4 regions of the Peribacillus sp. FSL P2-0133 genome follow, and region 2 is predicted to be linked to each of the others. Evidence: riboswitches for the same ligand, from Rfam matches in the RefSeq annotation. Region 2 holds a riboswitch; each other region holds the start of a gene.
What was found. A riboswitch is a leader RNA that binds a small molecule or an ion and turns the genes downstream of it on or off. The one in region 2 is predicted to bind S-adenosylmethionine.
Positions count from the first base shown of each region.

Region 1: another riboswitch for S-adenosylmethionine. It lies ahead of MKY17_RS14900 (YezD family protein); the one in region 2 lies ahead of MKY17_RS06965 (Fur-regulated basic protein FbpA).
Region 3: another riboswitch for S-adenosylmethionine. It lies ahead of MKY17_RS11650 (Na+/H+ antiporter NhaC family protein); the one in region 2 lies ahead of MKY17_RS06965 (Fur-regulated basic protein FbpA).
Region 4: another riboswitch for S-adenosylmethionine. It lies ahead of mmuP (S-methylmethionine permease); the one in region 2 lies ahead of MKY17_RS06965 (Fur-regulated basic protein FbpA).

Region 1 covers NZ_CP150254.1:3,120,249-3,124,464, reverse strand. Annotated here, with positions in the region: gene MKY17_RS14910 (TetR/AcrR family transcriptional regulator) at 62-649, shown strand; gene ssuE (NADPH-dependent FMN reductase) at 860-1,393, shown strand; SAM riboswitch class I at 1,670-1,778, shown strand; gene MKY17_RS14900 (YezD family protein) at 1,942-2,085, shown strand; gene MKY17_RS14895 (phosphoadenylyl-sulfate reductase) at 2,254-2,970, shown strand; gene sat (sulfate adenylyltransferase) at 3,000-4,148, shown strand; gene cysC (adenylyl-sulfate kinase) at 4,192-4,216, shown strand, end outside.
Region 2 covers NZ_CP150254.1:1,444,397-1,448,612, reverse strand. Annotated here, with positions in the region: gene MKY17_RS06980 (GDSL-type esterase/lipase family protein) at 1-465, opposite strand, end outside; gene MKY17_RS06975 (GNAT family N-acetyltransferase) at 683-1,189, shown strand; gene MKY17_RS06970 (aspartyl-phosphate phosphatase Spo0E family protein) at 1,258-1,452, opposite strand; gene MKY17_RS06965 (Fur-regulated basic protein FbpA) at 1,708-1,896, opposite strand; SAM riboswitch class I at 2,073-2,177, opposite strand; TPP riboswitch at 2,336-2,440, shown strand; gene tenA (thiaminase II) at 2,530-3,219, shown strand; gene thiW (energy coupling factor transporter S component ThiW) at 3,235-3,756, shown strand; gene thiD (bifunctional hydroxymethylpyrimidine kinase/phosphomethylpyrimidine kinase) at 3,725-4,216, shown strand, end outside.
Region 3 covers NZ_CP150254.1:2,431,897-2,436,112, forward strand. Annotated here, with positions in the region: gene hutG (formimidoylglutamase) at 1-929, shown strand, start outside; gene MKY17_RS11640 (hypothetical protein) at 1,217-1,372, shown strand; gene MKY17_RS11645 (SOS response-associated peptidase) at 1,433-2,104, shown strand; SAM riboswitch class I at 2,393-2,500, shown strand; gene MKY17_RS11650 (Na+/H+ antiporter NhaC family protein) at 2,691-4,007, shown strand; gene MKY17_RS11655 (hypothetical protein) at 4,124-4,216, opposite strand, start outside.
Region 4 covers NZ_CP150254.1:3,266,666-3,270,881, reverse strand. Annotated here, with positions in the region: gene MKY17_RS15565 (ring-cleaving dioxygenase) at 1-458, shown strand, start outside; gene MKY17_RS15560 (alpha/beta hydrolase) at 458-1,066, shown strand; gene MKY17_RS15555 (flavin reductase family protein) at 1,085-1,693, shown strand; SAM riboswitch class I at 1,933-2,035, shown strand; gene mmuP (S-methylmethionine permease) at 2,117-3,505, shown strand; gene mmuM (homocysteine S-methyltransferase) at 3,502-4,216, shown strand, end outside.

The DNA.
Region 1 (4,216 bases), 1.7 Mb from region 2:
GATATCATGGAAAATAGATTGGTAAAACCGGTCTTATCTTTATAAAAGAAGGTTGATATTTTTGAAAAAAGGGCAGCAAACCAAAGAACGAATCATAAATGTAGCCCGGACTCTTTTTGCCACTAAAGGTTTTGACATGACAAGAACGAATGAAATTGCCTCTGCTTGCAATGTTTCCGAAGCTACTATTTATAAATACTTTGACAGCAAAAAAGATTTGCTTTTGGCTACAATTACCCCTATTGAAAAAGAGGAATCCGAAGATGGGACTAGCCATCTATCTACGGATGAACTAGTTGAGAATCATGTTTGCACCATGATAAAAAAAATTCTTGAAAATAAAGAACAGTTTTCGATATTATTTAGGGAAACACAATTCGATCAAGATATTTCAAAGCAATATGTAGATCAGATTTTCAAGCCAAATGCCAAGCATATTGAAATACAGAAGAGAATAGATAGCGGAGAGATACAATATATCTCTGATATTATCCTATTTAATGTGGGGATCATTTCTTTTACATTGGCATTATCCACACATTATGAGATCCATCAACAAAAAAAGGAGCCATATTTTACTTCTGAACGAATTAAGAGCATTGCTCAACTTTTGGTATATGGTATTCATGGTAAACAAAATCATACATAATGAAACGGTCATATTGAAGGGCATGAGCATCAAGCCGCAAATATGACCATTTTATTTTCATTCAGAGTCGATGAAGTCAACTAGTGAATTCATTAAACCCGAGTGTAAGATTTGACTTATATTTTTCAGACTATTACGATAAAATCATGCTGCACGAAATGCTTTACGAAGATTTTATCTTTAAAACATGTAACATAGGAGGGGTTTTAAATGAGCGATATCGTAATTTTATCAGGAAGTCCTGCTATACCATCAAGAACGGACATTTCACTAAAACATATTCAATCATTAGTCGAAAACGAAGGATTTACCACAGCTTATTTCTCAATTACGGATTTCTCAGCAGATGATTTATTTCAAGGGAAATATAATAGCGAAGATATCTTAAAGCTTTCAGAGAGAATTCAAGCAGCTAGAGGAATTATTATTGGTTCACCGGTTTATAAGGCTTCTTATACAGGTGTATTGAAAGCCTTGATTGATTTGCTGCCAGAAGGTGCTTTTAAGGGTAAGCCAGTTCTGCCAATCATGATTGGTGGAAGTAACAGGCATCTATTGGCGATTGACTATGCGCTTAAACCATTAATTTCAATATTAAAAGGCGAGCCGCTGCAGGGCATTTATTTTGTAGATAAGGAAATAGATAAACAGAATTCAGAAAAACCGATTATTGATTCGCATTTAATTGATCGCGTCCAGAGTCAAGTTCAAGAATTTGTAGAAGCGATACAGTTAAGAAATTAATGACTTCAAGTAATCCCCTCTTCAAAAGGACTGAAATTCGAGAATTTTTTTAAAGTAAGGATATACGACAATAATAGGCTTTTTATGAAAATAGACTTATTTTTTTGGAGACCTTATCTAAAAAGACAAGTCTATTTTCTTATTTATATGAACATAAAATCATAAATTGAATAGTGTGTATAAAAATAACAGTTCATCCATAATATTAAACCAAGTTATTTTATAAGAAAACTCCATTGACAAGGATTAAATATATGTTAATATTTAAAATAATAAAACTTATCCAGAGCGACGGAGGGAATTGGCCCTTTGAAGTCCAGCAACCTGCATGATGGATGCAAGGTGCTACCTCCAACAAAATGTTGATCATTTTGGAAGATAAGGTAAAGATATTTACCTTGGGATCTTTCCATCATGGAAAGATTTTTGTTTTTTTTGAGGCAAACCATAACAATGTAAGGTTGTATGGAATTATATAAATCTAAGAAATTTTTTTAATCAGCGTTGAAAATAAAATATTCGCGGATTTTCTTAAAGGAGGAACTGGTTTGGAAAAAGAGAATCAGCTTGAAGAAATATTTGAACGACTTCAAGAAATGCTTAAATCAATGAAATATGGATCCATTACACTTATTGTCCAGGATGGTAAAATCATTCAAATGGAAAGAAATGAAAAATTAAGAATTAAATAAGGTATCTGCTGACTAGAAAAACTAGAGGCGGGTTTAACTGATATAAAGAGAGTATTGGTTAGATTCGTCTCTTTTTCCTAGAATCAAATAAACTGGGGAAGTTTAAACGGGTATTGATCAACAGTTACTCTAACCTGATACAGCAAGTTTTTAGAGGGGGCTACAAAGTTGGCTGGATTAATAAACTATGAAAATTTCAATACAGGGGAATTCCCCGTATTTCCTGAAGACAGTGAAACAAAAGGTGCTTTGGAAGTTCTGCAATGGGCGAATGACCATTATGGAAGCAAACTGATTTATGCTTGCAGTTTTGGTATTGAAGGCATCGTGCTTACGGATTTATTGGCGAAGGTCAACCCTTCGGCAAAAATTGTTTTCCTTGATACAGATGTTCATTTTGAGGAGACTTACCAATTGATCGAGCAAGTGAAAAAGCGCTATCCAAAGCTTTTGATCGAAATGAAGAAACCCGCCTTGACGCTTGAGGAGCAAGCAGCGGAATATGGGGATGAATTATGGCTTAGTGATTCCAATAAGTGTTGTAACATCCGTAAAATCATACCGCTTACCGATGTGCTTTCAACGGCAACAGCCTGGCTTTCGGGACTGCGGAGGGAGCAATCCGAAACAAGGGCTTTAACCGAGTATATCAATAAGGATAATAAGTTCAAGTCAGTTAAAGTATGTCCACTCATACATTGGACATGGAAAGATGTTTGGCGCTACGCCCACAAAAACGGACTTCCATATAATATCCTGCATGATAATGGATATCCGAGCATTGGATGTAAAACGTGTACAGCACCTGCATTCAATGCAGATGATTTACGCTCAGGCCGTTGGCAAGGAGCCCAAAAAACGGAATGCGGATTGCATTTATCATAAATAAATAGAAACCATAGGGGGAATTTAGCATGACAATCAGTTTACCGCACGGAGGAACATTAATTGATCTTTGGGAACCAAAATATGATTTTAGTAAATTAACAAAATCAATCGAAATCGATGAAATTGCTTTAAGTGATCTTGAATTGATAGGCACTGGTGCCTACAGTCCGATTAAAGGATTCTTTACAAAAAGTGACTATGAGGCAGTGGTCAAGGATATGAGGCTTAGCAGCGGGCATGTATGGAGCATCCCGATTACGCTGCCTTTGACCGAAGAAACTGCAGAAACCCTTACTATAGGTGAAGAAGTAAAGTTGACTCATGAAGGTGAAACATACGGGGTTCTCACCGTTTCCGATATTTACACTCCGGATAAGCAATTGGAAGCGACATTAGTATATCAAACGGATGATGAGAAGCATCCCGGAGTGAAAAATTTATATAACCGCGGTGATGTATATGTCGGCGGGGAAATAAAGTTGATTAAGAGAATAGAGCGTCCGCTATTTCAAGCTAATTATCTGGACCCGGTCGAGACAAGGAAAGCTTTTGCTGAAAAAGGATGGGAAACGGTTGTTGGTTTCCAAACGAGGAACCCTGTTCACCGTGCACATGAATACATTCAAAAGACAGCATTGGAGATTGTCGACGGCTTATTCTTAAATCCTCTCGTAGGTGCCACTAAATCCGATGACATTCCGGCAGATGTAAGAATGGAAAGTTATAAAGTGCTGCTTGAAAAATATTATCCTAAGGATCGCGTCTCTCTTGCAGTTTTCCCTGCTGCCATGCGTTATGCAGGACCTAGAGAAGCCATTTTCCATGCGATGGTCCGTAAAAATTATGGTTGCACCCATTTTATCGTCGGACGTGATCATGCGGGTGTGGGCGATTATTATGGCACATATGATGCTCAAAAAATCTTTGGGAATTTTAACGCCGATGAGTTAGGGATCACGTTATTATTCTTTGAACATAGTTTTTACTGTAAAGCATGTGGCAATATGGCTTCCGCTAAAACTTGTCCGCACGGGAAGGAAGACCATGTCATCCTGTCTGGAACGAAGGTTAGGGAAATGTTGCGTAATGGAGAAATTCCTCCAGCTACCTTTAGCCGTAAAGAGGTCATCGAGGTGTTGATCGAAGGTCTAAAAAAGAATGAAGTTTTTAACTGATTGGACATAAATTGAAGGATCACATGAAGAGGGGGATTATTATATGAGTAAAAGTACGAATGTCACTT
Region 2 (4,216 bases):
CAGAATATCCGCTTTATCGTTTGCCTCTATCAATGTTGATGTAATCTTTTTCAGATGGCTGATATACTCCCGTTTACCCTCATTGATTTTTCGGTCACTTATTTTCTTCAAGTCCCCGCCGTTGCTATTGATCAAGTCATTCGTTCCAATATAAACGATGAAAGTATCGGCTTCATCAAGTTTCGTTTTAATGCGGTAATCATCAAGCTGTTTCATCACCCCATCCGTTTCCTGGCCTTTTATACCGTAATTCCAAAAACTCACTTTTTGTTCGGATTGCGGATTATTCAATTCATCCTCAAGGCCTTCTATATATCCTTCTCCGTCCTTATCCCCTTTTCCATAGGTTAATGAATCTCCAAAAGCCATCACCCTTTGCACATCTTCCGACTCCGAGGCCTGAAATTCATATGCAGCAAAACATATAACTAGTACTATAATCAATAAACCTGCCAATTTTTTCATTTGGTTCTCCTCTTGTCTCTTTACTAGAAGTATTTAATCTTTTACATACCCAAAAAATCTGCAGTCTTAACATAAAAAAATTGTCAGATAAAGATTTAAGAGTGTATGATAATATAAAACTTTCAATGGATTGAGTGTCATTCACCGTCCCTTAAACAAAAAACGGGATTACCCTTCATTCTGGAGATTGAATAAATGATAGTTAGGAGTTTAAATCATGGAAGAGCACATAGAGTTTAGAGAGGCAGAACTATCTGATCTACCCAGAATTGTTGAAATATATAATTCGACAATTGCTTCAAGAATGGTCACGGCAGATACGGAACCTGTATCCGTCCAATCGAGGGTTAAATGGTTTGAGGAACATCATTCAGAAAGTAGACCGCTATTTATCATTACTATAGAAGGGAAAACTGCTGGATGGATGAGCTTCCAATCCTTCTATGGCCGACCGGCATATAATTCCACTGCCGAAATCAGCATTTATATTGATGATTATTTCCGGGGAAAAGGAATCGGACAAATTTCGATTCAAAAGGCCATTGAATTGAGTCCAAAATTAGGTGTTAAGACTCTATTGGGTTTCATATTCGCCCACAATACACCAAGCCTTAAGCTTTTTTCCAAATTCGGGTTTGAAGAATGGGCACATTTACCTCAAGTTGCCGAGCTGGATGGCATTGAGCGGGATTTGGTCATTCTTGGTAAACGTGTCGAAATTTAATATTATTCTTTAGAGCTATTGCCTTGAGCAGTAGCTTTTTCATATTAATCGAGGTCGAATTGGCTAATTTAAAAATACCTATATGCTTTCTGGAGGGGAAAATGTTCAGAATCTCTTTTACTTGTTAACGCATTTAATAGCATATCCAATTCTTGACTGGCTTGAACAGTTAGCAGACTTGTTAAGCCGTAAATTGCTGCCAAGTTGATCATTTCTTTTCTCTTCTCTTCTACTTTTTCTATCGTTACCTTACGGCAAGGCATTATATAGCCACCTCCCATTTATTCAATATTTTTACACTTTCATCATAATGAAACTACTAGTAAAAATCAACTATTTTTCAGAAATTAAATGTGTTATTTTAAAGGATAAATGTGACAAAATGACTATTTCATTCTAAAATTATGTATATTTTGTGTCATTTTCTATCAAACGCAAAAAAAGCATCCACTAGTGTAGACTGCGAATGCTTACATCATATCCCTTATCCAAAAACCCAAAATATAGTCCATCGTTTACTATGTCATCCATTCAGAAGGTGACTCAGTATTTGGTCTATTTATAACAATCTTATATTCATCTTCAAGTACTTTTAATGGGGCATCATAAAGGTGCCTTTCATCAGAGGTTTTGTATACTCCATTGGCCAATAACTCTTCAATAAGCTTTGCCTTCCTCTGTTCAATCCTCTTAAATAATTCTGCCATGTAAATGGCTCCTTTCCTAGTCTTCCTAGAGCCTGCTTCTAGTTAGCTAAACTTTATCAACTTGTTTGATTTTCACCAAATTATATATACCTTTTCCATTATGTCACTAAACGTTATTTCCCAAAAATAAAAGCCCCTTCTAATTCAAGAAGAGGCTGACAGTGTCCGTACGGCTCTTCTTATCTTCCAAGCATATGCTTGTTGGATTTAGCACAGTTCCCAAAACGGGTCCGCTGCCGAGGTTTCGTTGGGCCAAGTCCCTCCACCTCTCTGGATAAGAAATCGATATATAAATGATGTAGACATGATTTTATCCTAATAACTATCAAAAGTCAATTACCTGGTTCTCCCTTTTTTCCTGGACATAAAATGGTCCCTCTTTCAAATGCGGGTTGCATTTTCTTGTCTTTCTGATATGATGTCAGTAATTACATACAATTCACACCACTAGGGGAGTCTTTTTTAAGACTGAGATGGAATTAGTTCCGGACCCTTTGAACCTGAACCGGCTCATACCGGCGGAGGGAAGTGGATGATATCGTCCATTTACAGACTATATCCATCTACCCCGTTCCGTATTCAGGAACGGGTTTTTTCATTAACAAGGAGATCCATTCTAAAGGAGGATGAACAATGGAGAATGTTAAATTAGAACCATTCAGTGATAGACTACATGCACGGTCAAAAGAAATTTGGAAAAGGAACCATTCACATCCCTTTGTCCAGGCAATTGGAAATGGTACGCTTCCTGAAAACAAATTTGCCTATTACCTGAAGCAGGACTATATCTATCTTATGGATTATTCCAAGCTCTTTGCTTTAGGTGTCATCAAAGCTCATAACATCGAAACCATGGCAAAGTTTGCGAGTATTTTAAATGAAACCCTTCAAGTGGAAATGGATATTCATCGGCATTATGCTTCCGAATTCGGGATCAGTTCCAAGGAATTGGAAGATACAGAGCCTACTCCAACCACTCTAGCCTATACAGGATACATGCTAAATGCAGCTCAGCATGGGACTTTGGCAGACTTGATCGCCTGTCTCCTGCCCTGCGCTTGGGATTATTATGAAATCGGTTTGCTATTAAAAGAACAAAATGGAGCAGCATTGGAAAACAATCGCTACGCAGATTGGATAAGGTCCTATTCATCTCCTGAATTCGGTGAAGCACACAAATGGCTGATCGCTTTGTTGGAAGAATTGACGGAAGGCATGCCAGAAACGGAACTTCTTAGATTAGAAAAGCACTTTTTGGTTACTTCCCGATATGAATATTTATTCTGGGATATGGTTCAAAATGAGCAGGATTGGCCGCTGTAGGTCGTTGACATGATGATGAATCCTATCAAGAAACTGACGTTGACTGCCATGATCACGGCTATAACGACGCTGACCAGTTCATTTATTTTCATACCTGCAGGATTTGCAAAGGTCTTTCCTATTCAGCATCTGGCAAATGTCATGACTGCCGTTCTATTGGGGCCAGCTTATGCTGTGACACAAGCTTTTTTAGTTTCCATCATTAGAAACATGTCTGGTACCGGTTCAATTTTTGCCTTTCCCGGGAGCATGATCGGTGCACTTTTGGCTGCCATCCTTTATCGAAAAACACAAAGCTTAAAATTCGCCTGTTTAGGGGAAGTGATCGGGACCGGTATTCTCGGTTCCCTAGCCTGTTATCCACTTGCCCTCCTCCTATTGGGAGAAAAAGCTGCTCTTTTTGGTTTTTTACCGGCTTTTATGCTCAGTTCATTCGCTGGTGCGATTTTAGCTTTCATATTACTTAAAATACTTCTAAAAAATAATTATATGAAGGGGTTTTTTTATGAAAACAGCATTAACCATCGCAGGCTCTGATTCAGGGGGCGGCGCTGGAATACAAGCGGATTTAAAAACATTTTCTGCACATGGTGTCTTTGGAATGTCTGCCATCACAGCCGTAACCGCACAAAATACAATGGAAGTCCGTTCAGTACAGCCAATTGAAACAGCAATCATATCAGATCAAATTGCAGCTATCTTTGAAGATATTCATGTCGATGCAGTAAAAATAGGCATGCTTGGATCAAAAGAAATCGTGGAAACTGTCGCTGCGTCCCTTAAAACCTTCTTGCCTGCCATCGTTATCCTTGACCCTGTCATGATTTCCAAAAGCGGCCATCATTTGCTCGGCGAAAAGGCTGTCTCTGCCTTAAAAATGGATTTGCTTCCGCTTGCAACACTTGTAACCCCAAATGTACCGGAAGCGGAAGTACTTACTGGCTTGTCGATTCGAACGGAACAAGATTTCTACAAGGCATGCATTTCAATACAAGAA
Region 3 (4,216 bases), 990 kb from region 2:
GGAATGGAAGAATTGATTCGCAATCTGACATGGGCAGCTTCAGATACCACCAAAGAGTACGTTTGGCACCGATTTCTGAATTAGCCATCTCTTCCAATGCATCAAGTACCTTTGGATTGATTGGCTTCAAATGTGATGAAGGCGTCAAAAGGAATAAAGGCAGGATTGGTGCTGCAGAGGGGCCTGATCATATTAGGCAGTCATTGGCAAAATTACCCTGCCATTTACCCTCCCAAACCGAGCTGGTGGATGCTGGCGATGTAATATGTGAAGGTACAGAGATGGAGGCCGCCCAATCCCAACTGGGATCGGCTGTTACCCGGATACTGGAGAGTAAAGCGATTCCTATCATACTTGGGGGAGGGCACGAAACCCTGTATGGCCATTATCTTGGGATTAGGAAATCCATTGGACCCAAAGCTAGATTGGGGATCATTAATATTGACGCTCACTTTGATATGAGGCCTTATGAAAAAGAAAGTTCATCAGGAACGATGTTTAAGCAGATTTTGGACGAAGATCAAAGTTGTGGCTATTTATGTATCGGAATTCAGAAGCAGGGGAATACGAAGGCACTGTTTGAAACTGCCGAGAGAAGTAAGGTTGACTACATTTTGGAAGAAGATTTATCATTGAACGAAATGGATGAAACTAAGCGGCGGATAAATGATTTCGCTAAGGAATATGACTACATTATTCTTACATTATGTACAGACGTTATTGATTCAGCCTACGCACCTGGGGTAAGTGCTCCATCGCCGTTTGGACTGAATCCGAAATTGGTCCGTGCCATTATCAGGCATATCGTATCGAATGAAAAGATCCTCTCCTTTGATATCTCGGAAGTGAATCCTTCGTTGGACGAAAATAATAAAACCGTTACATTGGCAGCACATTTAATAAATGAGGTTTTACTGCATTTTAAATAATGAATGGCTTTCCTCAATGCCATCTCCTTAATCAATTATCGGTATTGAAGCGAAAAACCTTTGACAGATCCTGACTGTCCATGAATCATTCATGGACAGTCTTTTTTTGCCGCCTATCAAGGATTTATGGTCCCGGGCATTGTTCGACTAACCCTTTAAAGTGTAAAGGAACCTCCATGCGGCCTCTTCATTAGAAGATTAACCATGACTCTGCCATAGTTCAATACTGATACTTGTGGGTTTTTGGTTTATAATAACAACCATCTAGCCTTTTGAGGGGGGATTCCATGAAGGAATATAAAGTAACGGTAAGGAATGGCAGTACCTTAATTTTGTCGGAAATCATTAAAGCTGAAGATGAAAGAGAAGTCCTTGGCACCCTTTTGATTTCCAGCGAATTATTTAATCAACCATTTACCGACATCAGGATTTTAGAACGCTGATTTGTGCCTTCCCGTTCCATTTGTTACACTGTAATAAATCTTAATACGGTAGGCGATATTATGTGTGGACGTTTCACCCTTTTCACTGACATTGAAGAAATAAAAGATCGGTTTGATATTCAAGGATCATTTGATGAGGAATACCAATTCAGCTACAATATTGCTCCCTCCCAATCCGTGCTATCCGTCATTAATGACGGGGCAATGAACCGACTTGGATATCTTCGGTGGGGACTCATTCCTTTCTGGGCAAAAGACGAAAAAGTGGGCTATAAAATGATCAATGCCAGAGCGGAAACCATTGCAGAGAAAGCTAGCTTTAAGAATGCGTATAAGAAGAAGAGATGCTTGATAATCGCTGACTCATTTTATGAATGGAAGAAGACACCAGAAAGAAAAATACCGATGCGAATAAAACTGAAGAATCATGCTCCATTTGGAATGGCCGGTATATGGGAATCCTGGAAATCCCCTGAAGGCCGCAGCATCTACACGTGCTCCGTTATAACAACCGTTCCTAATGAGCTGATGACCAGCATTCATGATCGCATGCCTGTAATCCTTAATCCAGAAGATGAAAAAGATTGGTTGAATCCATCCATTAATGATCCTGCATATCTGCAGCAGTATTTAAAGTCATTCGATTCGGAACTAATGGAAGCTTTTGAGGTATCGACTGATGTGAACTCGACTAAAAAAAATTCACCTAACCTAATACAACAAATTTGCTGAGAGGTCATTAGACCTCTTTTTATATTAATTCCGTCCCGATAAATATCATAGAAGACTCATTGTACTGATTAACTGCACATTTCAAGATCTCTTATTAATCAGTAAGAAGTGCATGTGAATACTTTAAAACTAAACCTTGCGAAAATAGACAAAATGCTGTACTCTTATATTTGCTTTTCAAAACGACTTCGATGTCACTTTCACAAACTAAGATGGTTTCAGCAAGCTTCCAGCCTGGTACTTTTCTGACAGGCATCGTAATATTTTATAAATTATATAATTTTGATCTTCTTATCAAGAGAGACGGAGGGACTGGCCCGAAGATGTCTCGGCAGCGGACTTAATAGGAGTGCTGTGCCAAATCCAGCAGGCTGATTTTCGCCTGAAAGATAAGGAGGGTGTTTTTTATAAATTAAAAGACCTCTTCTTGTTGTTTAATAGAAGGGGTCTTTTTTATGCTGACAGTTTTTTTAGCTATAGCTCCATGAATGGGTAATCAAGTTCAAATTGGTGTTATTTGCGAAAACTGTTAAAAGAATAAAAGCTATGACACATGTCATGGGAAAAATAAAAAGAGGTGTACATCATGAGTGCAAACAATAAAGGGAATCCATGGGCTTTGATTCCATTTGTCGTATTTTTAATTTTATTTATAGGGTCCGGAATCGTCACTAAAGATTTTTATTCATTTCCGGTGATTGTAGCAATTTCTATTGCATCAGCAGCTGCATTGGCAATGAATCGGAAAGAAAGTTTCAATCAAAAGGTTGATATTTTCTGTAAAGGTGCCGGTGACGCCAATATTATGTTAATGGTTATCATTTTCCTTTTAGCCGGCGCTTTTGCCGAAGTTGCAAATGGCATGGGGGCAGTTGAATCAACGGTGAATCTTGCCTTAGCCGTTTTTCCGCAAAATCTTTTAATGGTAGGGATATTCATTATCGCTTGTTTTATTTCTCTATCTATGGGGACTAGCATGGGAACGATTGTAGCCCTAGCACCTATCGGGGTGGGAATTAGCGAGCAAACCGATATTTCGCTTGCCTTTTCAATGGCTGCCGTTATTGGTGGTGCGATGTTTGGAGATAACCTATCCTTCATTTCAGATACGACAATCGCTGCAGTTCGAACACAGGGAACGAAAATGAAGGATAAGTTTAAGGTGAATTTTTTCATCGTTTTACCTGCGGCCATCATCACATGTGCCATTCTTGGAATTTTAACGATGGGTGAACAAGCCGACATCACCCAAAATTCTTATAATTGGGTGAAGATTCTTCCATACCTTTGCGTATTGATCACTGCATTGGCAGGAGTCAATGTGTTCCTGGTCCTTTCTATCGGAATTGTATTTGCCGGAATAATCGGCTTGGCGGATGGAAGTTATCAACCGTTGGGTGTCATTCAAAAAGTTGGTGAAGGAATGGCGGGAATGTATGAAATATCCTTCCTTGCCATTTTAATTGCAGGTATGGTTGCTGTAATCAAACATAATGGTGGCATCGATTATCTACTCCACCTCGTGACCCGAAATAGCAAATCAAAAAAAGGGGCGGAATTCAGCATTGCCGGGCTTGTTGGTTTGACGAACCTTTCAACGGCAAATAACACGATTTCGATTATCATTGCCGGGCCACTTGCCAAAAATATTGCTGAAAAGTATGGGATTGATCCGCGTAAATCGGCGAGCTTACTTGACGTTTTTGCCTGTTGTATCCAAGGGTTGATTCCATATGGGGCACAGCTGCTTGTTGCAGCAGGAGTAGCAAAGATTTCACCGATAAGCATCTTGCCGTATTCATATTACCCAATACTAATTGGATTTTGTGGAGTCGTTGCCATCTTGATTGGTTTTCCACGGTTTCGGCCTGGAGAAGATGTAGCGAAGAAACGTACTTCTTAAAATGAGAATAGGTAATGAAAAACACCCTGGATCATTGGATACAGGGTGTTTTCTGTATGATCGAAATACTAAAACATAAGCATAAAAATTATTCAGAAGTCACCCTCGCTCTTATTTCAGAATAAGTGTCCTAAACTAATCAAGGCCGTCTTCATCTGACCTGAAAATACCAATTCATCTGTTTGATATTTCTTTAATTTATGATAGAC
Region 4 (4,216 bases), 1.8 Mb from region 2:
TCAAAACGATGGAACTCTTAGAGAAAGTGATGGGCCTGCAAAAAATTGGGGAAGAGGGCGATTACATCCGCTTCAAATCCACATCGGACATCGGAAATTTGATAGATGTTAAAAAAACGGTGTTGCCAAATGGGAAAATCGGAGTGGGAACCGTCCATCATATTGCATGGCGTGCAATCGATAATGAAGATCATAAAGAATGGAGGGAGCATATCGCCAACCATGGCTATGGTGTGACACCCTTTACAGACCGTCAATACTTCGATGCCATTTATTTCAGGGAAGATGGAGGCATACTTTTTGAAGTTGCCACAGATCCACCTGGCTTCGCTCATGATGAAACGAAGGAAACGATGGGCAGTAAATTAATGCTGCCGCCATGGCTGGAAGAAAAAAGGGAGATCATGGAGAAAACGTTACTGCCGGCAGTGCCGAGAGTACTGGAGGAGGATAAATGATGAAGCATATTTTTCAAAAAGGAAGTAATCCAGAAGCGCCATTGCTTTTGCTTTTACATGGCACTGGAGGAACGGAAACAGATCTCTTGCCATTAGCGGAAATGGTTTCACCGGGCTCATCCGTATTGAGCGTACGGGGAAATGTACTTGAAAACGGAATGCCTCGTTTTTTCCGCCGGTTATCCGAAGGGGTTTTTGATGAAGAAGATTTGATCTTTCGTACGAAGGAGCTTTATGACTTCTTGGAATCAGCGTCCAAAAAATATGACTTCGACCGTGAAAGAGTGGTAGCATTAGGTTATTCCAATGGTGCAAATATAGCGGCAAGTTTGCTGTTCCATTTCGAAGGGGCATTACAAGGAGCGATTCTTCATCACCCTATGGTGCCTAGACGAGGGATTGCATTGCCGTCCCTTTCGGATATACCTGTATTTATCGCTGCAGGTAAAAACGATCCGATTTGCCCGGCAGCAGAAACTGATGAACTTAATCAACTTTTACTGCAAGCTGGTGCTACAGTGGATGTTCAGTGGGAAAATTACGGTCATCAGCTAACACGTTCAGAGGTTGAGGCAGCGGGTTCATGGTTTCAAAAGAACTTTTTATAAGAATGAGAGGGAATGAAGATGATTTCTGTTAATCCTGAAAGTCTGACTGAACGGGATAATTATAAGTTTTTAACTGGAAGCATTATACCGAGACCTATAGCACTCGTTACGACACAATCCGAAACCGGTACAATCAATATAGCGCCGTTCAGCTTTTTTAACATAGTCAGTTCAAATCCTCCGATGATTTCCATTTCTGTTCAACGGAAAGAAGGGGTTTCAAAGGACACGGCACGAAATGCAATTCAAACAGGTGAATTCGTTGTTCATATCACTGATGAGAATAATGTAGCTGATGCAAATCGAACGGCCAAGGAACTCCCATCCGACGAAAGTGAATTGGGTCTTACCGATTTCACGCCGGCTGTTAGTGATAAGGTATCCGTACCAGGATTGCAAGAAGCGAAGGTACGCTTTGAATGTACATTAGAGCAGGCGATACCATTGGCAGGTTCCCAGAATAAACCTGGTTGTGATTTATTGATAGGGAAAATAGTCTGCTATCATATCGAGCAAGATATTTACCATAATGGAAGAATTGACCAAAACGGGCTAAAACCTGTAGCAAGATTAGCGGGTCATACTTATACAAAACTAGGGGAATTATTTGAAATAGAACGTCCTTAAGTGAAAAGAAAGAATAAATGGCGTCATCTTTTTAAGATGGCGTCATTTTTTAAAATCAAAATTACCCGGTTAGCTTTATCTGCAATTTTAATGTGGTAAGCGACTGTTCCAAAAACGAGCAACCATATCATATTTATGCCGCCGGTGCCATGATCGTTAGAATTTTAAAGGAAGTCTTTACAATCCGAAACAAAACTTGACAATTTTTTCATAGATTGATAAAGTTATAAAAAAATAATTTCTTATCCAGAGAGGTGGAGGGACTGGCCCTATGAAACCTCAGCAGCAGGTCTACAAAGACACTGTGCTAATTCCAGGGGGTGAAACCTTGATAGATAAGACCGTACGTGTTTATTTGTCAGTAACGCACTCTTTTAGAGTGCGTTTTCGTTTTTTCTGGATCCAAGATTAAGGAGAGTAAGAATGGAGAACAAAAGAAAACATGATTTTCAAAGGGAAATGCAAGCACGGCATATAATAATGCTATCGCTTGGCGGGGTGATTGGAACTGGTTTATTCTTAAGTTCGGGTTATACGATTCAACAGGCTGGCCCATTCGGCACCATCCTTTCGTATCTGATTGGAGCTTTAGTGGTTTATCTAGTCATGCTATGTCTTGGTGAACTGGCAGTACATATGCCCGAGACAGGCGCGTTTCATAGCTACGCAGCCAAATACATCGGACCAGGGACAGGGTATACAGTAGCCTGGTTGTATTGGCTAACCTGGACTGTTGCACTAGGTTCGGAATTTACGGCTGCAGGATTGTTGATGCAGCGATGGTTTCCATCAATCAATGTCTGGATATGGAGTGCTCTATTTGCCATATTGGTCTTGGCTTTAAATGCGTGGACCGTTAAGTTTTTCGCTGAATCCGAATTCTGGTTTGCGTCTATAAAGGTATTTGCTATTGTGATATTTATTATTCTGGGAGCTGCAGCAATGGTAGGTTTTATTCCAATAATTAATTCACAATCAGCTCCGTTATTATCCAATTTTACAAGTGCAGGTTTATTTCCGAATGGTGCTTTTGCCATTCTAATGACGATGCTCGCGGTGAATTTCGCATTTTCTGGAACTGAATTAATCGGAATTGCAGCTGGAGAAACAGTGAACCCAGAAAAAACGATACCAAAGGCAATCCGTATGACATTATGGAGATTGATTATCTTTTTTGTAGGAACCATTGTTGTATTATCCGCATTATTGCCTATTTCGGATGCAAGCGTACTAGAGAGCCCCTTTGTTGCAGTTCTCGAACGAATTGGAGTGCCGTATGCAGCGGATATTATGAACTTTGTTATATTAACTGCCATTTTGTCTGCTGCAAATTCAGGATTATATGCATCATCCAGAATGCTTTGGTCGCTTGCAGATAAGAAAACAATATCACCCATATTTGCAAAATTGACAAAACGGGGTGTTCCGATAAATGCAGTTTTTTTCAGTATGTTGGGAGGTGGTTTAGCCCTTTTCTCGAGTATTATTGCACCGGATACTGTATATATAGTGCTTGTATCCATTTCTGGACTAGCCGTGGTAGTAGTTTGGATGAGTATTAGCGCGTCACAGTTTCTATTTCGCAGACGATTTATAAACGAAGGAAATTCAGTAAATGATTTGGCTTATCATACACCATTATATCCACTCATACCAATCGTTTCTTTTTTGCTATGTCTTGCTTCTTGCATAGGAATTGCATTTGATCCTACACAACGAATTGCACTATATTGTGGCATTCCTTTTATTTTGTTTTGCTATGGAAGTTATTATCTGACACAAACTATAAAGAAAAAGAGGAGTAGAACATGAAGAATAAAATTAGCCCAATTGACGCAATATTACGAGATCATTCAGTCATGATTTTGGACGGGGCTCTAGCTACAGAGCTTGAAAGGCATGGGTGCGATTTGGACGATCCCCTGTGGTCTGCACGTGTATTACTTGAAAATCCAGAAGTGATTTATCAAGTTCACTCTGACTACTTTCGGGCTGGTGCTGACTGTGCGATAACGGCAAGCTACCAAGCAACAGTTGAAGGTTTCGCCCTCCGCGGAATACAAGAGGAAGAGGCTTTGGAACTAATCCGGAAAACGGTTTTACTTGCAAGGGAAGCAAGAGATGAATTTTGGAAGGAAGAAGAATATCAAACGATTAGACCTAAGCCATTGGTTGCTGCATCGGTTGGACCATATGGGGCTTACCTTGCAGATGGTTCAGAGTATGTAGGAAACTATGGTGTTTCAGATGAAACTTTAACTGCATTTCATCGCTCGCGAATATCTGCTTTGATTGAAGCCGGTGCTGACATTTTAGCATTTGAAACGATACCTTCCCTGCAAGAAGCAAAAGTATTGCATTCATTATTGAAAGATTACCCAGAGGTCTATGCTTGGCTATCCTTTTCATTGAAAAATGAAAAAGCGATTAGTGACGGTACATTGCTTGAGGAGTGTACCAGATTGTTTGGGGACAGTGAGCAAATTGCAGCAATCGGCATCAACTGTGCGCCTGTATCAGGTA